2 regions of the Gluconobacter sp. R75690 genome follow, and region 1 is predicted to be linked to the other one. Evidence: predicted binding sites of a transcription regulator. Region 1 holds the regulator's gene; the other holds the start of a gene.

Region 1 (10,440 bases):
TCAAGTTGATAATTCCTGGGAATTATGTCTCCTGTTTCGGAGTCTATAACAATGAATATATCTGAAGAATGGCTATTTTTTTTGCATAATAGAAAATTTTTCTCAACAATATTGTTCCATATATGAGTCTTGAAAAGAATTGCCGTTTTCATGGAATTTAATTCTCGTGCATTAAAGAACGTAACGGGGGGTGTTTGATTTCCATGTAGCTGTTTTTTTTGGGTATATAAAGAATGAAAGGGTGAATCCTTCATTTAGGGGCGTGCAGGTATTCAGCGATGACATCGGAGTTATGATACAGGCTGAGTCAGGAACGCCCTGAAGGGAAAAGGATTAAACACTGTCTTCCAAACAGGTGTTTATGAATGCCCTCAAGGCCCGACCGCGATGACTGATGGCGTTCTTTTCGGCTTCCGTCATTTCCGCGAACGTCCGGCTTTCGCCCTCCGGTACGAACATCGGGTCATACCCATGTCCATGTTCGCCTCTTGGTGGCCAGACGACTGTGCCGTGACATTCGCCCTGCACGGTCCGCGTTTCGCCATCAGGCCAGGCCAGACAGAGTGCGGCGACGAAAAACGCCCGGTGATCCGGATTATCGCCCATCTCCCGGTGCACGCGCGCCATCGCAACCTGCATGTCCTTGGTCGGGCCGCCCCAGCGGGCGGAATAGACGCCCGGACGGTTGTCCAGCGCTGAAACGCAGAACCCGGAATCATCCGCCAGGGCGGGTAGCCCGGAAGCCCGGGCTGCGGCCAGTGCCTTGATGGCGGCATTGCCGGTGAAGGTCTCTTCCGTTTCTTCCGGCTCGGGCAGATCCAGTTCTGCGGCCGAGATTACGGTGATTCCGCTTTCGGCCAGCAGGGTGGAGAACTCGCGGAGCTTGCCGGCATTGTGGCTGGCAAGCACGATCTTTGAACCACGGGGAAGTGTACGCATCATGCAGTCTCCAGCGCCTTGTTCTGGGCTTCGAACAGTCGGGCCGTGCCGAGCTTTGCCAGCCGCAGAAGTTCGAAGAATTCGCTTTCCTGAAACGGCTTGTCCTCGGCCGTCCCCTGGATTTCGATGATGCCACCATCCGCCGTCAGGACGAAATTCGTATCGGCCTGCGCGCTGCTGTCCTCGATGTAATCCAGATCCAGCACGGATCCGGCATCCGTCAGTCCGCAGGAGACAGCCGCGACCTGCGCCGTCAGAGCCTGCGACCGCTTGGCTTTTTTCAGCGCCAGGGAAAGTGCCACCCAGGCGCCTGTAATGGACGCACAGCGCGTTCCGCCATCCGCATTCAGCACGTCGCAGTCGAGCGTGATGGTTCGCTCGCCGATTTTTTTCAGATCCACGCAGGCGCGCAGCGAACGTGCGATCAGGCGCTGGATTTCCTGCGTTCGGCCGGACTGCTTGCCCTTGGCCGCCTCGCGCTGGCCCCGGCTGTGTGTTGCGCGCGGGAGCATCCCGTATTCCGCCGTGATCCAGCCCTGTCCCTTGTTGCGCAGGAAGGGCGGCACGCGGTCTTCGATCGTGGCCGTGCACAGGACTTCCGTCCCGCCGACGCGGATGAGGGCCGAGCCCTCGGCGTGGTGGGCAAAGCCGGTTTCGATCGAAACAGTGCGGTTTTCGTCCGGCGCACGTCCTGAAGGACGCTTGCCTGCGGTGTCAGTCATGTAAAAAGATCCTGTGGCAGAATATGTGCCGCCTCTACCGCGTTTGACGTGAAGGCATCCAGCCCCGACAGTTGGTTTTACCATGATGCGACCCCTGCCTCCCCTGTTCCGCCCCTCCATCCCGATGCCCCACGGTCTGGGAGATCGTGAAGCTGCGATCCTGCGGGAAATCGTCGAGGAATATGTTGAAACCGGCGAACCCATCGGCAGCCAGACCCTCGCCCAGCGCCTGCAACCCAGCCTGTCCCCGGCTACCATCCGCAATGTCATGGCGGAACTGGCCCGTGCCGGACTGCTGTTCAGCCCCCATGTCTCGGCCGGACGGCTGCCTACCGAAAAAGGCGTGCGCCTGTTCGTGGATGGTCTGCTCCAGTTCAGTTCCCTGACGGAAGAAGACCGCGCGAGCATTGACAGCCGCCTCGATATCCATGGGCGCTCCTATCAGGACATTCTTTCCGAAGCGTCGTCCCTGCTGTCGGGCCTGTCTTCGGCTGCCGGACTGGTTCTCGCGCCAAAATCGGACGCGACCCTCAAGCATATCGAGTTCGTGGCGCTGGGTCCGGGGCGGGTGCTGGTTATTCTGGTCGGTTCTGACGGGCAGGTGGAGAACCGCATTATTGAGACGCCACCCGGTGTTCCGCCTTCAGCGCTGGTCGAGGCCGGGAACTACCTCAATTCCCGTCTCGGGGACCTGACGCTCGGCAATCTTCGCGAACGGGTCCGGACGGAAATGGATGCCAGCCGTCACGAACTGGATGCGCTGACTGCAAGCGTGATCGAGAGCGGGTTGGCGACATGGGATGCGGATGGGGGGACGCTGTTCGTGAAAGGGCAGGGGAAGCTGCTGGCTGACATCACCGAGATCGAACGCCTGACCACCATCCGGATGCTGTTCGATCATCTCGAGACGCAAGAGACCATGCTCCAGCTTCTGCAACTGGCCGATGCGTCCGAAGGGGTGCGGATCTATATCGGGCGCGAAAGTGGCATGTTCGGTATGTCGGGTGTGTCCATGATCGTGGCCCCGGCCCGCAACGAGGCCCAGAAGATCGTGGGTGCCATTGGCGTGATCGGCCCAACCCGTCTGAACTACGGGCGGATCGTGCCGGTCGTAGACTACACCGCGCGGATGGTCGGGCGTCTGCTTGGGTGATGGAATGCGGAAATTCCGCCTTTTTCAGCCCTGCATCTTTGTCATGAAATGACCCTTTTAGACGGGGGCGACGGCGGATGCGGAACAATGCTATGCAGAGGCCATGACGCGACGTTCCTTCCGCTCCCGTAATCCCCGGGGCTCTGGCAATCCACAGGGTCCTGGCGCCACGCCGCCCCGTCCCCCACGCTTCCGCCGCTATCGGCAGTCGCTGGCGATCATCGCCGGTGTAGGGCTGGTGGGGATTGCCGGGGCAGGAGTTCTGGGCTGGACGACCTATGCCAAGCTGGTAGCGGATCTGCCCAGCGTGGACAGCCTGCGCGCCTATCAGCCGCCGACCGTCAGTCGCATCTATGCTTCCGATGACCGGCTGATGGCGGAACTGGCGAACGAGCGCCGGATCTTCGTGCCGATCAACGCCATCCCCGAGCGTGTGAAGAATGCCTTCATCGCGACCGAAGACCATAATTTCTACACCCATGGCGGCGTGGATTTCATGGCGATCGGCCGTGCGGGCCTGACGGACATCTTCGCGCGTCATGGTCGCCGTCCGCTGGGGGCTTCGACCATTACCCAGCAGGTTGCGAAGGTCATGCTGCTCAACAGCAATGTCCTGAGCTTCGACCGCAAGATCAAGGAAGCCCTGCTCGCCATGAAAATGGAGCAGGTGCTGTCCAAGGACAAGATTCTCGAAATCTACCTGAACGGCATCTATCTTGGGAACGGCGCCTATGGTGTCGCTGCCGCCGCCCAGAGCTATTTCAACAAGCCGCTTGATCAGCTTGATGATGCCGAGGCGGCCTCACTGGCTGCTCTTCCCAAATCTCCGACGAATTATAATCCCTTCCTGCACCCGCAGGCCGCGATGGCGCGCCGCAACCTCGTGCTGGATCTGATGGTCGAAGCCGGCGTGCTGACCCGTCAGCAGGCTGATCAGGAAAAGCAGGAGCCTCTGGTCCCGCAGCAGAAGCAGCGTTTCGGCCCTTTGCCGGATTCTGAATGGTTCGGCGAGGAAGTCCGCCGTCAGCTCATTGCCCAGTATGGGCAGGAGCGCGCGGCGCAGGGCGGTTTGGAAGTCCATACCAGCCTCGACCAGAGCCTTCAGGTCACCGAGACGCGTCTTCTGCATGAAGGCCTGATGAATTACGACCGCGTTCATGGCGGCTGGCGGGGGCCTCTGCGCAACCTGCCGGACATTCAGGATGACGGCTGGGAAAGCGTTCTCGATCACGTCACGCCTCCGGGCGGTATGCTGCGGGAATGGCGGCTGGCGGTCGTGCTGCCTGGCGGCACGCATGTGGGCTGGATCGAGGAAGGAACGGCCCGCAAGGGCGCACTTCTTGCGACGGATATTGCCTGGGCGCGCCGGATGCATCCGCTTCGGGCCGGTGACGTCATCATGATCGAACCGCAGGAAGGCGGCTCCGCAGCGCTGCGCCAGATCCCGCAGGTCGAAGGTGCCGCTGTCACGCTGGACGTCCACACGGGTCGCGTTCTGGCGATGGTTGGCGGCTGGTCGTTCCATGAAAGTCAGTTCAACCGTGTGACACAGGCTCTGCGTCAACCTGGATCGTCCTTCAAGCCGTTCGTCTATCTGGCTGCCATGGAAAAGGGGATTTCCCCCTCCGAGCGCTTCGACGATTCGCCTGTTTCTTATGGCGACTGGCATCCTCAGAACTACGAACACGACAACTGGGGCCCCACGACGCTGCATGATGCGCTGCGCGAAAGCCGCAACCTCGTGACGATCCGCGTGGCCGCCCATCTCGGCATGAAGGCTGTGGCCGATACGGCTATCCGGGCCGGTCTGGTGGAGCAGATGCCCCATGTGCTGCCTGCCGCTCTTGGTGCTGTCGAAACGACTGTCATGCGTGAGGCTGCGGCCTACGCTACGATCGCCAATGGCGGCCATATCGTCACCCCGACCCTCGTGGACGACATCCAGGACCGTGCTGGCACTGTTCTGTGGCAGGCGGGTGGCCTGAAGCTTGGCACTGCCATGCAGGCTCCTCCTACCGAACTGCCTGCTCCCGCGGATGGCACGACGCCGCCAGTCCCGGTGACAGCCCCCACACCCCCTTCCGCAACGCCTGCGGCTCCACCGCCGGGCAGCGTGGCCGTTCCGGCCCTGACGGATGTGCGGCCGGTTCTTGCCAGTGAGCAGAGCACGTTCCAGATCGTGCAGATGATGCAGGACGTGATCGCCCGCGGGACCGGCCGCATGGCAGGCGTGGGCATTGACCGTCCTATCGCAGGAAAGACGGGCACCAGTCAGGATTTCCATGACGCCTGGTTCGCCGGCTTCTCGCCCGATATCGTCACGGTTGTCTGGGTCGGTTTCGACACGCCTCAGACGCTGGGTCGCAATTCGGATGGCGGCCGCGTGGCTGGCCCGATCTGGAACCGGATCATGAAGGTTGCCCTCGCCAGCCGTCCGAAGCTGGATTTCCGGGTGCCTGACGGCATCACGCTGGCCAGCTACGATACGGGACGCATCTCCGCGGTGGATGGCTTCAAGACCGATCAGGTTCCGGGCGCTTCCGTGGAGCTGCATGGCTTCGGTGCAGGCACGGAAGCCCTGACCGCCGCCGATACGGGTGCCGACAGCGTGATTTCGGATTCCGAAAGCGATATGGCCCAGACACCCGGTCAGGGTGGGGGAATGGCCGGAGCCGCCCCCGGAAGCGGCACGGCTTCCGCTCCGGGACAGGCCCAGAAACCTGCTCCGTCTGATGGTGACATTGGCGTGGGTGGCCTATACTAAGACGCACCAGAACAGACCGAATGGGGCGGTGACAGGCCGCCCTTTCAGTGGAGGACATTATGTCGGCCGAAACCGAGGCCCTTTCAGAGCAGATCAAGCAGTCGGTGGCACTGCTGAGGAGGCATCTTTGACTGGGATGTCGCAACAACACGCCTCGCGGAACTGAATCACCGCGTTGAAGACCCCGACCTGTGGAATGACGCGGACGCTGCCCAGAAGCTGATGCGCGAGCGGACAACGCTGGCGAACCAGATCGAAGGTGTCCAGCGGATCGAATCCGAGGTCGAAGGCACGCTCGAACTGGTTGAACTGGCGGAAATGGAAGGGGACGAAAGTCTCGTCCAGGACGCCGTCCAGACCCTGCGCGCCATTGCCGAGGACGTTCGCAAGCGCGAAATCGAAAGCCTGCTCTCGGGCGAAGCGGACAGCAATGACTGCTACGTCGAAGTGAATGCGGGCGCCGGTGGCACGGAAGCCCAGGACTGGGCCGAGATGCTCCTGCGCATGTACACGCGCTGGGCCGAGCAGCATGGCTACAAGGTCACCTTCATCGAAGGCAGCGAAGGCGAGCAGGCCGGCATCAAGTCCGCCACCATTCAGGTGAGTGGTGCGAACGCCTATGGCTGGCTCAAGACTGAAGCCGGCGTGCACCGTCTGGTCCGGATCTCACCGTTCGATGCGGCGGCCCGTCGCCAGACGTCGTTCGCGTCTGTGTGGGTCTATCCGGTCGTGGATGATTCGATCGAGATCGACATCAACGATTCGGATCTGCGTGTCGATACGTTCCGGGCGTCCGGTGCGGGTGGACAGCACGTCAACAAGACGGATTCGGCGATCCGGATTACTCATATCCCCACCGGAATCGTGGTGGCCTGTCAGACGGACCGTTCGCAGCATCGTAACCGTGCCAAGGCCATGGAAATGCTGCGGGCCCGCATGTACGAGGCGGAGCTTCAGAAGCGTGAGGCCGCGGCAGCCCAGACAGAGGCCTCAAAGACCGATATCGGCTGGGGACACCAGATCCGTTCCTACGTCCTGGCGCCTTACCAGCTGGTCAAGGACCTGAGGACGGGAGTGGAGAAGGGGAACCCGGGCGCCGTGCTCGATGGGGCCCTGGACGACTTCATGTCGGCCTCTCTGGCCCAGAGTGTGGGAGCGACCCGCTCCGAGGCCAGTGCTTCGGCCCAGTGAGGTAGAGGAAAGAGGGGCTGTAATCAGATTTCTTTGGGGCGTCGGAGCAGGGATCCTGTTCTGGCGCCCTTTTTTCTGAAATCTGTCACACTACCGCAGAGTGAAATTGCGCTACCGTAATTGCCTGCGATATTTTTGGTTGCACGGAGGCATCCAGAACCAAAGAATATGTCGTCATTATGAAAAAATCGTTTCGATAAAGGCAATAACCCGCTTGACAGCATGCGGGTTAGACTGCCCAATCAGCATATCGGGTATGTTCTCAAAGCATGTGACGCATTTTATGGGTCTGCGGTGAGGGAACCCGATGGAAACACAGAAATCGGGGGCACCGCACCCGGCAGATGTGGATCAACGCCGGTGTCAGTGAGGGGTAAGAAGGTTTCGACATGAAGAGCTACGCCGCACAGCAGCGCAAGCCGACAGACTACATTGTCGCGATCGTCGTGGCCGTGCTGGCTATGGGCGCCGTGATCTATGCGCTCATGAGCGGTGCCGTGAGCAAGCTGGTCCAGGAAAAGCCGCCTATCAAGACGGAAGTCATCAAGGAACAGCCCAAGCCGCCACCGCCGCCGCCGCCACCACCGCCGCCGCAGATGGAACAGCCGCCACCGCCGTACATTCCGCCGCCGAAGATCAGCGTTCCGCCGCCGCCGAAGGCGGTCCAGCGGGTTACGCATGTCAAGCCGCCGCATCCGGTGCCGCCCAGCCCGACTCCGTCGCCAGAGCCTGTTCCGGCTCCGCCGCAGGGGCCGCCCGCTGACGCAGTTCCCGACCATTCGGCAGGTGCGCGACCGATCAACGGCGCACAGGCCGTCTATCCAGACGAAGCCATGGAAGAAAATCGCGAGGGTCATGTGACCGCATCGTGTGACATTCTTCCGACAGGCAAGACGGCGAACTGCACCATTGTGAGCTCAAGCGGTGGCCATGAGTTCGTGGAAAGTGCGCTCGACTTCCTTCGTCGGGCCCGTTACCAGCCCGCCGTCGTGAACGGCGCTCCGGTAACAGAGCATCATCACGTGCTGCACATCGACTTTACGATGGGCGACGACTGATCTTTCGATTGCCGTCAAACAGAATTGCCCTGTCAGGTTCTCCAAGCCTGGCAGGGCTCAGAAAAGGGCCGGTCTCCATATGGCCGACAACCCAGAAAGCTCCGAAAACGGGCATCTCTAACGAGGATATGGAGTTCATGACCAGACTGTTCCGCCTTCCTGCCCTTGCCGTTCCGACGAAGGCGCGTGCCGTCCGGGCCAGCGCACTGGCTCTGACGCTGGCCCTGGCTTCCGGTGCCGTTGCACCGGCTGTCGCTTTCGCCCAGCCGGCTCCGGCCGACCAGAGCGCTCCCGCAGCGGCTCCGGTGGATCCCTCTTCCAACCCGGCCAGCCCGACGACGTCCGCTGATCCGGCTGGCGCCCCTGCTGCTGCCGCACCGAACGATGCAGGCGCTCCGGCAGGAGCCGCTCCTTCCGACAGCACAGCTCCGGCAACGGCTCCGGCCGACGAATCTCCTGCCGCGGCCGCAACGCCGGGCGAGAGTGCAACTGCAACGCCGGAAGCTCCTGCTCCGCAGGGTAACCCGTACGGCCTTGGCGCCCTGTGGGCGAATGGTGACGCGATTGCCCGTGGCGTCCTGATCATCATGGTCATCATGTCCGCTGGTACCTGGATCATCATGGTCATGAAGTTCCTGGAGCAAGGCCGTCTGTTCGCGGCATCCAAGGAAGCTGCCCGTGAGTTCTGGACCAAGCCGTCCGTTCACGACGGTGCCGCTGCCCTGAAGCCGTCTTCCCCGTTCCGTTACATCGCCGAGACGGGCATTGTGGCCGCAGAGCACCACGAAGGCTCAATGCGTGACTCGATCGATCTGCCGTCCTGGACCGAAATGTCCATCTCGCGCTCGGTCGACACCATCAACACCCGCATGCAGGGCGGCCTCGCCTTCCTTGGTACGGTGGGTTCCACGTCTCCGTTCGTTGGTCTGTTCGGTACGGTCTGGGGTATCTATCACGCCCTGACGGCCATCGGCATCTCCGGCCAGGCGTCCATCGATAAGGTTGCTGGTCCGGTTGGTGAGTCCCTCATCATGACGGCCATCGGTCTTGCGACCGCTGTTCCGGCCGTGCTGGGTTACAACCTGCTCGTCCGTCGCAACAAGGGAGCCATGGATCGTGTCCGCAACTTCGCTGCTGACATCCAGTCCGTCCTGATCGGCGGCTTCCGTCACGGTGTTGCTCCGAGCGAGGGCGGCATGGCCGTCCCAACCACCATCACCACCAGCGAGCGGGTCTGATACCATGGGAATGAACGTCGGAGGAGGCGGCGGTGACGACGAGGTGGTGTCGGCAATCAACACCACCCCCCTCGTCGACGTCATGCTGGTGCTGCTGATCATCTTTCTGATCACCATCCCCGTCGCCACGCATACGGTGAAGGTCAAGCTGCCGGTTGATGCCAATCAGCCGACACAGACCAAACCGGGCAATGTTGTCCTGGCCGTGAATGCGAACGGCCAGGTGTTCTGGGACACGACACTCGTCCCGAACCACACCGAACTTCTGAACCGCCTCGTCGAGGCGGCAAAGAAAAAGCCGCAGCCGCAGATCCAGATCCGCGGTGACCAGGCTGCCAAGTATCTGGCAGTCGGCCAGGTGGTTGCAACCTGCCAGGAAGCAGGGATCGCCCACGTGGACTTCATTACCGAGCAGCCTCACTCGAACTGAGGTCGTGTCGGGCCGTTTTGAACGAAACGGCCCGTTCCTGCTTTCACGTCACCCTTTTGGAGAACCGCCGTCATGGGCATGAGCGTCGGATCTGACAGCACGCACGAAGACGAAGGCATTGTCGATATCAACACCACGCCGTTGATCGACGTGATGCTGGTGCTGCTGATCATGCTGATCATCACCATCCCGCTTCAGACACACTCGGTGGCGATCGATCTGCCCCAGGGCAATCCTCCACCATCGACCGAACAACCCAAGCTCGTGACCGTAAGCATCGGCTACGACAACAGCATTTCCTGGAATAACGAGCCGATCACGTCCGAGGCCGCTCTTCAGGCCCATTTCGAAGCTGCCGCAGCAATGCCGGACCAGCCTGAAATGCATATCCATCCCGATCGTCTTGCCGACTATAAGACGGTGGCCCATGTTATGGCAGATGCACAGCGTCTCGGCATGACCAAGCTGGGGATTGTCGGTCTGGATCAGTTCATGGAAGGACAGTAATTCGTGTCTTTGTCCCTTTACCGCCGTCTGAGCGCCCGTAATCTCCTGCTGGCCGGTGTTTTCGGCATTGCCGCTCTTGCCGGCTCTGCGCATGCTGACGATGTCCTCGGCCAGGCCGTCGGCAAGGATCTGCAGCAGGCCCAGAGCGCCCTGGCGTCCAAGAACTATGCCAAGGCAATGGAAGCCGTCGACGCCGCGGATGCGGTCAAGGGCAAGACTGATTACGAAGCCTACACCACGGCCCAGATGCGTGCGGCCATCGCCGCGCAGTCCGGCGATACGGACGCTGCCATCAAGGCCTATGATGTCCTGATCAACAGTTCCCGTACGCCGAAGGTAGCCAAGGGCCAGATGCTGATGGCGCAGGCTACGATGGCCTACAGCGCCAAGCAGTACGCACGCGCGATTCCGGCTACCGAGCGTTATCTGAAGGAATAC
Region 2 (10,440 bases), on a different contig from region 1:
TCCGGGCTTCTGGACAGCGACCGGGGTTGCGGCATGTGCTGCGGGAGCGTGGGCGAGGCCAGAGACGCAGAGAGCCGTGCTCGCAAGAAGGGGCAGGATCTTGCGCAGGAAAGGCAGGGGCATGGAAAGTCCTTTGTCAGTCTCGCTTCGAAAGCCGGCGCATGTAACGCCGAATGGAAGCGACACTGACGGCATGCCCCTTAACGTCAAGTGAATTTGCGATTGCGGCTAGCTTTAGTCGTCCTGTGCGAGACGTCGATCAGCGGCCTTGTCGATCCGGTCACGCTCTTCGGACGTGAGGAGGCCTCGCTCGTATTCCTGCGTGGCGCGGGCCTTGGCGTTGCTGGCGCGGGCGCGGGTGTCGATCGGGTAGGCGCGTTTTTCGGGGAGGCCGAAGGCGCTGTCGGGCAGGCTGTCGCGTTCTTCCTGTGTGAGATGGCTCATGGGTCTGCTCTCTCGAAAATGGAACCTGGGAGTAAACGTATCAGGGCGGCGTGAGTGCCGAAATCCCGAAAGAACATTGTTCAATGACGCTGGAACCCGTTACATGCTCGGGACCTGAATTCCCGAGCGGGCAATGCGGGTGGGACAGCAAGCGAGGATGGTGTGGCGAAGCGGGATCTGAGGGAGGACGAGGCGACGTTGTGGCGGATGGTTGTCCGTGACATCAAGCCGTTGCGGTCTCCGCGTGCTCCGCGTCGCATGATGCCTGTGGCGAAGGCCGAGCCGCCTGCGCCTGTGCCGGAGGTTGCGCGCTCGACACCCGTGGTGTCGCGGCGTTCCTTTGTTTCGGTGCCGTCTGTGAAGCCTGCGCCGCGTCCGGCGGAACTGTCTGTCGGCGTTCGCGCACCGGGGCTGGATGATACGAGCTGGAAGCGTCTGTCACGCGGGCAGATGAAGGTGGATGCTCGGCTTGATCTGCATGGCTATGTCGTGCAGGAAGCGTTCGAGCGGCTTTATGACTTCATGCAGCGTGCACGGGTTCGGAACTGGCGTTGTGTCGAGGTCGTGACGGGGCTGGGGAGCGGGCAGACCAGCGGGCTGATCCGGCGCGAACTGCCGATGTGGCTTCAACGGGGGGATCTGCGGTCCATGGTGCTGGCTGTGGTGCATCCGCATGCCGCCAATCATGGATCTGTTCGCATTCTGCTGAAGACCCGCCGTCGCTGATTCTGTCAGATGTGACGGGTTTCCTGTCCTTCGCGCCAGCGCGGAATGTTGACGGCGAGCCAGCGGCGCAGGGCCAGCGTGGCCCCGAGATCCGGGACCGTCCGCGACAGGAACGGGGCAGCATTGTCGCCTGTGGCCAGCTTGAAATGATGCAGGTCGGCCCATCGCCGGACGCCTGCATCCGCCCCGACCGCCGAGCAGGCGTGGCTCCATTGCATGATGATTTCGGGTGGGGTCAGCATGGGCAGCGCGATGGCCATGGCCGTATCTGCGGCGGCGGAGACGGCCTGCCAGGCGTGGTAGAACGGGCCTTCGGGCGGGCGGTGCCGGGCCTGCTGGTAGGCTTCCATGAAAATGGGAATGGTCGTCGCATGCGTGTCGGTCAGGTCGCCGGTGTAATAGATCGCGCTCGTACCTTCCGGCAGGTTGGCGAGGACGTCATCGAGCGGTCGGTCGAGCGTATAGGGGGAAATCTGGACCGCATCGACGGCGCCCTCATGCAGGGCGGTCAGGGCATTTGATGAGTCGACATAGCCGGGCACGGGAATGGGGCGCAGGCCGAGAAGTGACAGACCCATCAGGGCGTTCAGTTCCGGGCCACCGATATGGGAGACCGCGAGGCGGACGGGGTGGTCATGGAAGAAACCCGTCAGGCGGCTGCGCAGGGTCTTGTGCAGCTCCGCGCGCGCGATGACGACGGTTGTGGTTGAGGCTACGAGGACGGGAATCCAGCGACCGAAATCGTAATGGACGCGGGAATCGCCGGTCAGTGATGCCAGCAGCGTGGCGCCGGGCAGGGCCAGGGCGGTGTTGCCGTCAGGCGCGCTGTTGGCGTCGAACAGGTTGGCGGCGCGGACGCCGTCCTGTCCGATGTCGGGGGTCAGTTCAAGAGGTGTCTCCAGCCCCAGGGCGTGGGACAGGGGGCCGCTTGCGAGTTCTGCGAACTGGCCCGGGGTGGAGGCGAGCGTGCCGCCCAGAAGGAGCTGGACATCCGTCAGGGTGCCAGCGCGGGCCGGGTTTTTCAGGAAGGGAGCGGCTCCGGTCAGAGCCGCCAGCCCCTTCAGGGCTGCACGTCGGGTCAGTCTCACGGCCAGCGGACTTCCGGCGGCATGCTCATCAGGATGGCTTCGGTGTTGCCGCCTGTCTTGAGGCCGAACAGCGTGCCGCGGTCGTGCAGCAGGTTGAACTCGACGTAGCGGCCGCGGCGGATGAGCTGGGCATCGCGGTCGGCTTCGGTCCAGGGGGTGAACATGCGGCGGCGGACGACGGCTGGGTAGGCGTCGTGGAAGGCCATGCCGACGTCTTTGGTGAAGGCGAAGTCCAGAGCGACGTCACCGGTATAGAACTGGTCGTAGAAGATGCCGCCGAGGCCGCGCGGTTCGTTGCGGTGGTGCAGGTGGAAGTAGCGGTCACACCATTCCTTGAAGCGGGGATAATGCTCCGGGTCGTGGCGGTTGCAGGCGTCTTCGAAAGCCTTGTGGAAATAGGCGGCGTCCGACTGGGCTTCCGCACTTTCGGGGAACATCGGGGTGATGTCGCCGCCGCCACCGAACCAGCCTTTCGTCGTGATGATCATGCGCGTGTTGAAATGCGCAGCACTCACATGCGGGTTGCACGGATGGGCGACGAGGGAGACGCCGGTTGCAAAGAAGCGCGGGTCTTCGTCAGCGCCGGGGATGTTCTTGCGGAACTCGGGGGAGAACTCGCCCCAGACGGTCGAGACGTTGACGCCGACCTTCTCGAAGACGCGGCCGCGCATGACGGACATCACGCCGGCGCCCCCTTCGGGGCGGCTCCAGGCAGTGCGCTCGAAACGGCCGGGGGCCGTGCGGTCACGCAGGACCTGCGAACCGCCTTCGGCTGCTTCGTCTTCGAGTTTTTCGTAGGACGAGCAGATGCGGTCGCGGAGGGTTTCGAACCAGGCTTTGGCGTCCTGCTTGAGGGCGTCGTGAGGCACGTCTGGACGAACGGTTTCGGTGAAACCGGGGCTGATCTGGTCCATGTTTTCTTCCCCCGTCTATACAGGACAAAACTTCGTTACGCGCAGTGTCCTAGCAAATCGCGCCGTCGCCGAACAGTTGGCTGATGCATGCCTGCCGGTGATCCGTGGCGGGACGATGGCGCAAAGACGTTTTCATTTCGTAAAAACGGCAGCGTTTTGTGAAAAAGTTTCTCTGAATGCTGCAACACGCTGCCTGCGGGTTGCAAGACTTGCGTGTCGGGCCGTCTCGTGGTCCAGAACGGGCGAGCGGATCAACCAGAAATCAGGAACAGACATGTCTTCGGAACAGGAAATCCAGCCCGTCATCGGTGTGATCGGTGGCTCGGGGCTGTATGACATTGACGGACTCGAGAACAAGGAATGGCGCCGGGTGGAAACGCCCTGGGGCGAGCCGTCGGACGAACTGCTGTTCGGCACGTTCGAGGGTGTGCAGTGCGTGTTCCTGCCGCGTCACGGGCGGGGGCATCCCATTCCGCCGTCGCGTCTGAATTTCCGCGCCAATATCGATGCGCTCAAGCGGGCCGGTGTGACGGATATCCTGTCGCTTTCGGCTGTGGGGTCGCTCAAGGAAGAACTGCCGCCGGGGCATTTCGTGCTGGTGGACCAGTTCATCGACCGCAGCTTCGCGCGTGAGAAGAGCTTTTTCGACACCGGCTGCGTGGCGCATGTTGGCATGGCGGACCCGGTTTCGGCGCGTGTGTTGGATGTGGTGCAGGGCGAGGCGGCTGCGCTTGGGATTCCGTTCACGCGGGGCGGGACGTATCTGGTGATGGAAGGTCCGCAGTTCTCAACGCGCGCCGAGAGCGAGCTGTACCGGTCCTGGGGCTGTTCGGTTGTGGGTATGACCAACATGCCGGAAGCCAAGCTCGCACGTGAAGCGGAGATGAACTACGCGACCGTTGCGATGGTCACGGATTTCGACTGCTGGCACTCCGACCATGACAGTGTGACGGTCGAGGCTGTCGTGAAGGTCATGAAGGGGAATGCGGATAATGCGCGCCGCCTGGTGAAGGCGGTCATTCCGGTGCTGGGGAAGAAGCGTCCGGTGGATGCGAGCGCCGAGCGGGCTCTGGATCATGCGATCATTACGGCACCGGCTGCTCGTGATCCGAAGCTGGTGGCCAAGCTTGATGCCGTTGCAGGGCGTGTTCTGAAGCAGGGCTGAGGCCATGCGGATGCCGCGCCGGCGTGATGCGGGCGCGGCTGGAACCGTGATCGGCTGACGGGATCAGTCGAAGTTGTGGTTCGGGTCTGCATCGACATCAATGCCTGCACGGGCATCGTCGATTTCCACGCCGTCGAGTTCCGGCGGCGGTAGATCCTTGACCGGGGTGCCCTGCGGGACGCCCTTGATGGCGATCAGGTCGGTGGCCTTTTCGATATAGCCTTCGGGACCACAGGCCGGTTTGCCGTCGGCTTCCCACAGGAGGCGCGCTTCGTGGCGGATTGCGGCGTCGCGTCTGGGATCGTCTTTGAGCGGATTGGTGCTCATCTTGAAACTCCTGTCTGATCCGGCGCCGGGTGTGCCGGGATTGCCGTTATTATAGACCTCTTCCACGGTTTTGCGACTGTCTGTGTCACCGCTTTGAGATGCCGGCTCCCGGCGATGGTACTGAGGGTGTGCTTCAGTCCCGTGCGAGATTGGTTTTCAGGAAATCGACGCTGCGGGACCATGCGAGGTCACGGGCATCGCGGTTGAAGCTCGGGCGCTCGGGGCAGCCGAAGCCGTGACCGGCGTCATCGTAGACGTATTCCTCGACTTCGGGGCGGGCGTCGCGGATTTTCTGGATTTCGGTGTGAGGGATGGAGGAATCCTCGCCGCCGAAATGCAGTTCGACCGGGCAGTGCGGTGCTGTTTCGACATGGTTGCCGATGCTGCCGCCATACCAGCTTACGGCTGCGTCCACGTCATGCGTGCGGGTGGCGGTGAGCCAGGCGAGGAGACCGCCCCAGCAGAAGCCGATGATGCCGACTTTCTTATGGCCGGCGTCGCGTAGGGCTTTTGCGCAGGCGGCGATGTCGGCGAGGGTCTTTTCGGACGGGATCTGGCTGCGCAGTTCGAGACCTTCGGTCACGCCGGCCTGCGTGTATTCCAGAATGACGTCGGGTTTGACGCGGTCGAAGACGGCCGGAGCCAGGACATGGAAGCCTTCGGCCGCGAAGTCATTGCAGACATTGCGGATATGGGTGGTGAGGCCAAAAATTTCCTGCACGACGATGACGGCAAAGGGCGACTCCGCGGAGCCGGTTTCCCAGGCCTTGAAGCTGTGGCCATCGGATGCGGTCAGGCTGGTCAGGTGACCCTCCGTGCCGGAAACAGGGTTTTTCTTGTCCGAGGGAGTGTGTTTCATGTCTGTGTGTCCAGTCTTGTAATGCCCGGAAGGCCATGAGCCATGAGCGACGTCATCAATCTCCGTCGGGAACGCAAACGCCGCAAGAGCGTAGAGGATGCGAAGGTTGCCGATGCGAACCGCCGTCTGCATGGCCGGACCAGGGGGCAGAAACTGGCTGAAACGCTTGAGAAACAGCGGGTGCAGGCGCTTTTGGACGGGCGCAGACTTTCTTCCGGAGCCTCTTCGGACGAAAGCGAGAATCCTTGACGCCGAGGGTGGGGGCGACTATGTCTTTGGCACTCTCCATGTGAGAGTGCCAAAATGCACTGCAGTCATTGAGTGCAGCAACCCGGTCACGCTGCTTTGTACAAGGGTGTGGCCATAAATGGAGCGATCCATGACGAAGTTTCGTCCCCTTCATGACCGCGTGGTGGTCCGTCGCCTGACGGGCGAAGAGAAGACCGCTGGCGGCATCATCATTCCTGACACCGCCAAGGACAAGCCGACCGAAGGCGAAGTCGTTTCTGTCGGCCCGGGTGCCCGCAACGAGCAGGGCCAGATCGTGGCTCTGGACGTCAAGGCCGGTGACAAGGTGCTGTTCGGCAAGTGGTCCGGCACCGAGGTCAAGATCGACGGCGAAGAGCTGCTGATCATGAAAGAGAGCGACATCATGGGTGTGATCGGCTGATCAGCCGTCCCCGTTTCCTCTCGTAAGAACCTCATTCAGGAGTAAGAATTATGGCTGCCAAGGACGTAAAGTTCGGCGCTGATGCCCGCGAGCGTATGCTGCGTGGCGTTGATATCCTCGCAAATGCCGTCAAGGTGACGCTGGGCCCGAAGGGTCGTAACGTTGTTCTCGACAAGAGCTTTGGCGCACCGCGCATCACCAAGGACGGTGTGTCGGTTGCCAAGGAAATCGAACTGGCTGACAAGTTCGAGAACATGGGCGCCCAGATGGTCCGTGAAGTCGCGTCCAAGACGAACGACATCGCAGGCGACGGCACCACGACTGCAACCGTGCTGGCCCAGGCCATCATCCGTGAGGGTGCCAAGGCTGTTGCTGCTGGCATGAACCCGATGGATCTCAAGCGCGGCATCGACAAGGCTGTCGGCGTCGTCGTTGAAGAGCTGAAGAACAACACGAAGAAGATCACGTCTCCGGAAGAGATCGCGCAGGTCGGAACGATTTCCGCTAACGGCGAGACCGAAATCGGAGAGATGATCGCTTCTGCGATGCAGAAGGTCGGTTCTGAAGGTGTCATCACGGTGGAAGAGGCCAAGGGCCTGCACACTGAGCTCGACGTTGTCGAGGGCATGCAGTTCGATCGTGGCTACATTTCCCCGTACTTCGTGACGAATCCGGAGAAGATGACGGCTGACCTCGACAACCCGTACATCCTGATCCACGAAAAGAAGCTCTCCTCGCTTCAGCCGATGCTGCCGCTTCTCGAGAGCGTTGTTCAGTCCGGCCGTCCGCTGGTGATCATTGCCGAAGACGTCGATGGCGAAGCACTGGCCACGCTGGTCGTGAACAAGCTGCGTGGCGGTCTGAAGATCGCTGCCGTCAAGGCTCCGGGCTTCGGTGACCGTCGCAAGGCCATGCTGGAAGACATCGCCATCCTGACGGGCGGCCAGGTGATCTCCGAAGACATCGGGATCAAGCTGGAATCCGTCACGCTCGAAATGCTGGGTCGCGCCAAGAAGATCCACATCGAGAAGGAAAACACCACGATCGTCGAAGGCGCTGGCAACAGCGACGACATCAAGGGCCGTTGTAACCAGATCCGTGCGCAGATCGAGGAAACGACGTCTGACTACGACCGCGAGAAGCTCCAGGAGCGTCTGGCAAAGCTGGCTGGTGGCGTTGCCGTCATCCGCGTCGGTGGCAGCACCGAGGTCGAGGTGAAGGAGCGCAAGGATCGCGTTGACGATGCCCTGCACGCAACCCGCGCTGCCGTTGAAGAAGGCATCGTTCCGGGTGGTGGCACGGCTCTGGCCCGCGCATCCTCCGCTCTGAAGGGTCTGACCTTCGACAACGACGACCAGCGCGTTGGTGGCGAGATCGTCCGCAAGGCCCTGCAGGCTCCGCTGCGCCAGATCGCGTTCAACGCCGGTGAAGACGGTGCGGTCATCGCAGGCAAGGTGCTTGAGAACGACGGCTATGTCTTCGGTTTCGACGCCCAGAAGGGTGAGTACAAGGACCTGGTTGCGGCCGGTATCATCGATCCGACCAAGGTTGTGCGTACGGCCCTGCAGGACGCCGCTTCGGTTGGCGGTCTGCTGATCACGACGGAAGCCATGGTTGCCGAGCGTCCTGAGAAGAAGGCTCCGGCCGGCGCTCCGGGTGGCATGGGCGGCATGGGTGACATGGACTTCTGATCGAAGTCCGGTCCCTTTCCTGTCCCTTCCAAGGAAGGGGCCGGGAGGGCCCCCAGATGTTGCAAAAAAGCCTCTGGCCTGCGGGTCAGAGGCTTTTTCTTTGCCTATTTAGTTGCTGAAAGATAACGAAAAAACGGGGCCGGGGTATAACTGTTGCGTGGAGAACACATGTTGCATTCAAGTGCCCCGTAAAAGCATGGCAGGTATGTATTTTTCGTGACAGTAACGCTCTGACATCTTTAGAGAGGGTCCATCATTCTTTTGAAGGATCTTGTTCTTTGATGAACACATCTCGTCGCCATTTGTTGCTGTGTGCATCAATTCTCGGGGTTGGGACCCTGTCCGGGACGGCTTTCGCTGATTCCACGACGCAGCCGGAACACCGTTCCCACAAGGTTGTGCATCACAAGGCTTCCACTCCGACGACTGCTACCAAGGGCACGACCGCCGCTGTCGCGGCTCCTGCCACCACATCGTCCGTCGCCGTTCCTGTCGCCACGACCGCGCCGGCTTACTCCAGCCGCCGTCGTGCCGCACTGCTTGAATCGCAGGGTGTCTCGGGTGGGACCGAGCGCATGGTTGTTACGGGATCGGCTCTGGCCTCCTCGAACAACCAGAACGCCAACCCCGTCCAGATCGTGACGGCGAAGCAGATCCAGCAGACGGGCGCCACGACGCTCAGCGACTTCTTCGCACGTATTCCGTCCATCGGCGGAACGGGCACGAACAACTCGGAAACCAATGGTACGGGTGGTGCGTCCTGCACCGACATCCGTAACCTGGGATCGAACCGCGTTCTCGTCCTGATCGATGGCAAGCGCGCCACGCTGAACGGGCAGACGAACTGCATCGATCTGAACGCGCTGCCGATCCAGCAGATTGCCAGCGTCGAAATCCTGAAGGATGGCGGTTCCGAGCTTTACGGTGCCGATGCCGTCTCGGGCGTCATCAACATCAAGATGCGTCATGATCTGTCGGACGGAAACATCACGATCCGTGGTGGCATCACCGGGCAGGGCGACAACGATACGGGCATGATTTCCGCCTACAAGGGCTGGAACTTCGATCATGACAAGGGCAACCTGACGCTGTTCGGTCAGTACATGACGCAGGGCGGCGTCCTGCAGCGTAACCGCAGCTGGGCCAATCCGGTGCAGCTGACGGATAACCCCGTGGGTTCGGGTGGAGAGACCTTCGGGTCCGGTTATTCCAACTATACGCATGTCCAGAGCGCATCGGGGCTGAATGCTGCCGTTGCACCGGACGGCAAGACTGTCAGCGACTGGGGCACGAACAACCGTTATGATTACGGTCGTCACCAGAGCCTGATCAACCAGCTTCAGGATGCCAGCCTCTCGGGTGATTTCCACTACGAGTTCAACCGGCATGCCAACCTGTATTCCAATGTGATGTACTCGCATCGGACCAGCTCCAGCTACATGGCGGCCGAGCCGTTTGACGGTTCCGTGCCTCCCAGCACCCTGCCGTCCGTTCTGACGGTGCCGGCGAACGATCCGAACAATCCCTTCGGTCAGGATGTCGACATTACCAAGCGTCTGACGGAGCTTGGGGATCGTCGCGACGAGAATGCGACCGATACGGTCACGGCCAAGGTGGGGATCAACGGCGCCATTGCTTATGGCTGGGATTACGACCTGTCGTATACCTATGGCTCCAACATGTCGACGGATCACCTGGAGAACGTGGGTTCGTACACGAACCTGCTGAATGCCTATGGTCTGCAGCAGGTTGACCCGTCCAGCTCGACGAGTGCCCTGGTCTACAACCCGTCGGTCTGCCCGTCTTTCGGGTGCAGCAATCCGTTCGGGACGATGGGCAGTCAGGCAGCGTCCTACGTCAACTACAATACGAACACGCATTCGCATTACCAGCTTCGTGACTGGAACCTGCGCATCAACAACAACCACGTGACGACGATGCCCTGGAAGGGCGGCGGCGATCTGGGTATTGCGGTGGGTTTCGAGCATCGTGGCGAGCAGCTGACCAACACGCCTGACGAACTGATCAGCAGCGGCCAGAGCCTGACCAACACGGTTCTGCCGACCAGCGGCGGCTTCGACGTGACGGAAGGTTATGCGGAAGCCAAGGCGACGCTGCTGAAGAACGTCTTCCTTGCGAAGGATCTGACGGTTGACGTGCAGGGGCGTGCGTCCGGTTACAGCACGACGTCGGATACGGCAAAGAACTGGAAGGCGTCCATCAACTGGGCTCCGACGCAGGACATCCGTTTCCGCGGTACGATCGGTACGTCCTATCGTCAGCCGAACGTCTATGAGCTGTATGGCGGCCAGTCGCTGAGCTACAACCTTGCCAATGATCCGTGCGATGCGGCTCAGGTCGGTACCTATGGCGGTGCTGCTGCAACGGTGGCTGCGACCTGTGCCAAGCAGGGTATCAACTCGTCCACGTTCCATCAGTCCGGCACCGGTCAGGTTCCGACGCTGGGTGGCGGTAACGCACATCTCGCGCCGGAAGTGGGCCGGACCTATACGTTCGGTACGATCATCACGCCGCGCTGGATTCCGAACCTCTCCA

Evidence for each region. Region 1 encodes HrcA, which represses chaperone genes, less so after heat shock. Its sites were predicted from a motif close to GTTNGCACTCNCNNNNNGNGAGTGCNAAC; they were not measured.
Region 2: the regulator HrcA is predicted to act here: its motif matches at 5,798-5,826, upstream of groES (co-chaperone GroES).

The regions. Positions count from the first base shown of each region.
Region 1 covers NZ_JABCQB010000007.1:151,522-161,961, forward strand. Annotated here, with positions in the region: gene HKD27_RS10345 (hypothetical protein) at 1-152, opposite strand, end outside; gene rdgB (RdgB/HAM1 family non-canonical purine NTP pyrophosphatase) at 334-939, opposite strand; gene rph (ribonuclease PH) at 939-1,661, opposite strand; gene hrcA (heat-inducible transcriptional repressor HrcA) at 1,744-2,814, shown strand; gene HKD27_RS10365 (penicillin-binding protein 1A) at 2,918-5,578, shown strand; one part of gene prfB (peptide chain release factor 2) at 5,638-5,706, shown strand; one part of gene prfB (peptide chain release factor 2) at 5,708-6,769, shown strand; gene HKD27_RS16705 (energy transducer TonB) at 7,159-7,827, shown strand; gene HKD27_RS10380 (MotA/TolQ/ExbB proton channel family protein) at 7,965-9,065, shown strand; gene HKD27_RS10385 (biopolymer transporter ExbD) at 9,070-9,495, shown strand; gene HKD27_RS10390 (biopolymer transporter ExbD) at 9,568-10,002, shown strand; gene HKD27_RS10395 (hypothetical protein) at 10,006-10,440, shown strand, end outside.
Region 2 covers NZ_JABCQB010000001.1:441,745-452,184, forward strand. Annotated here, with positions in the region: gene HKD27_RS02050 (lipase family protein) at 1-123, opposite strand, end outside; gene HKD27_RS02055 (hypothetical protein) at 235-444, opposite strand; gene HKD27_RS02060 (Smr/MutS family protein) at 607-1,170, shown strand; gene HKD27_RS02065 (hypothetical protein) at 1,176-2,258, opposite strand; gene hemF (oxygen-dependent coproporphyrinogen oxidase) at 2,255-3,172, opposite strand; gene HKD27_RS02075 (S-methyl-5'-thioadenosine phosphorylase) at 3,447-4,337, shown strand; gene HKD27_RS02080 (hypothetical protein) at 4,401-4,664, opposite strand; gene HKD27_RS02085 (dienelactone hydrolase family protein) at 4,798-5,523, opposite strand; gene HKD27_RS02090 (DUF4169 family protein) at 5,566-5,772, shown strand; gene groES (co-chaperone GroES) at 5,903-6,193, shown strand; gene groL (chaperonin GroEL) at 6,244-7,884, shown strand; gene HKD27_RS02105 (TonB-dependent receptor domain-containing protein) at 8,166-10,440, shown strand, end outside.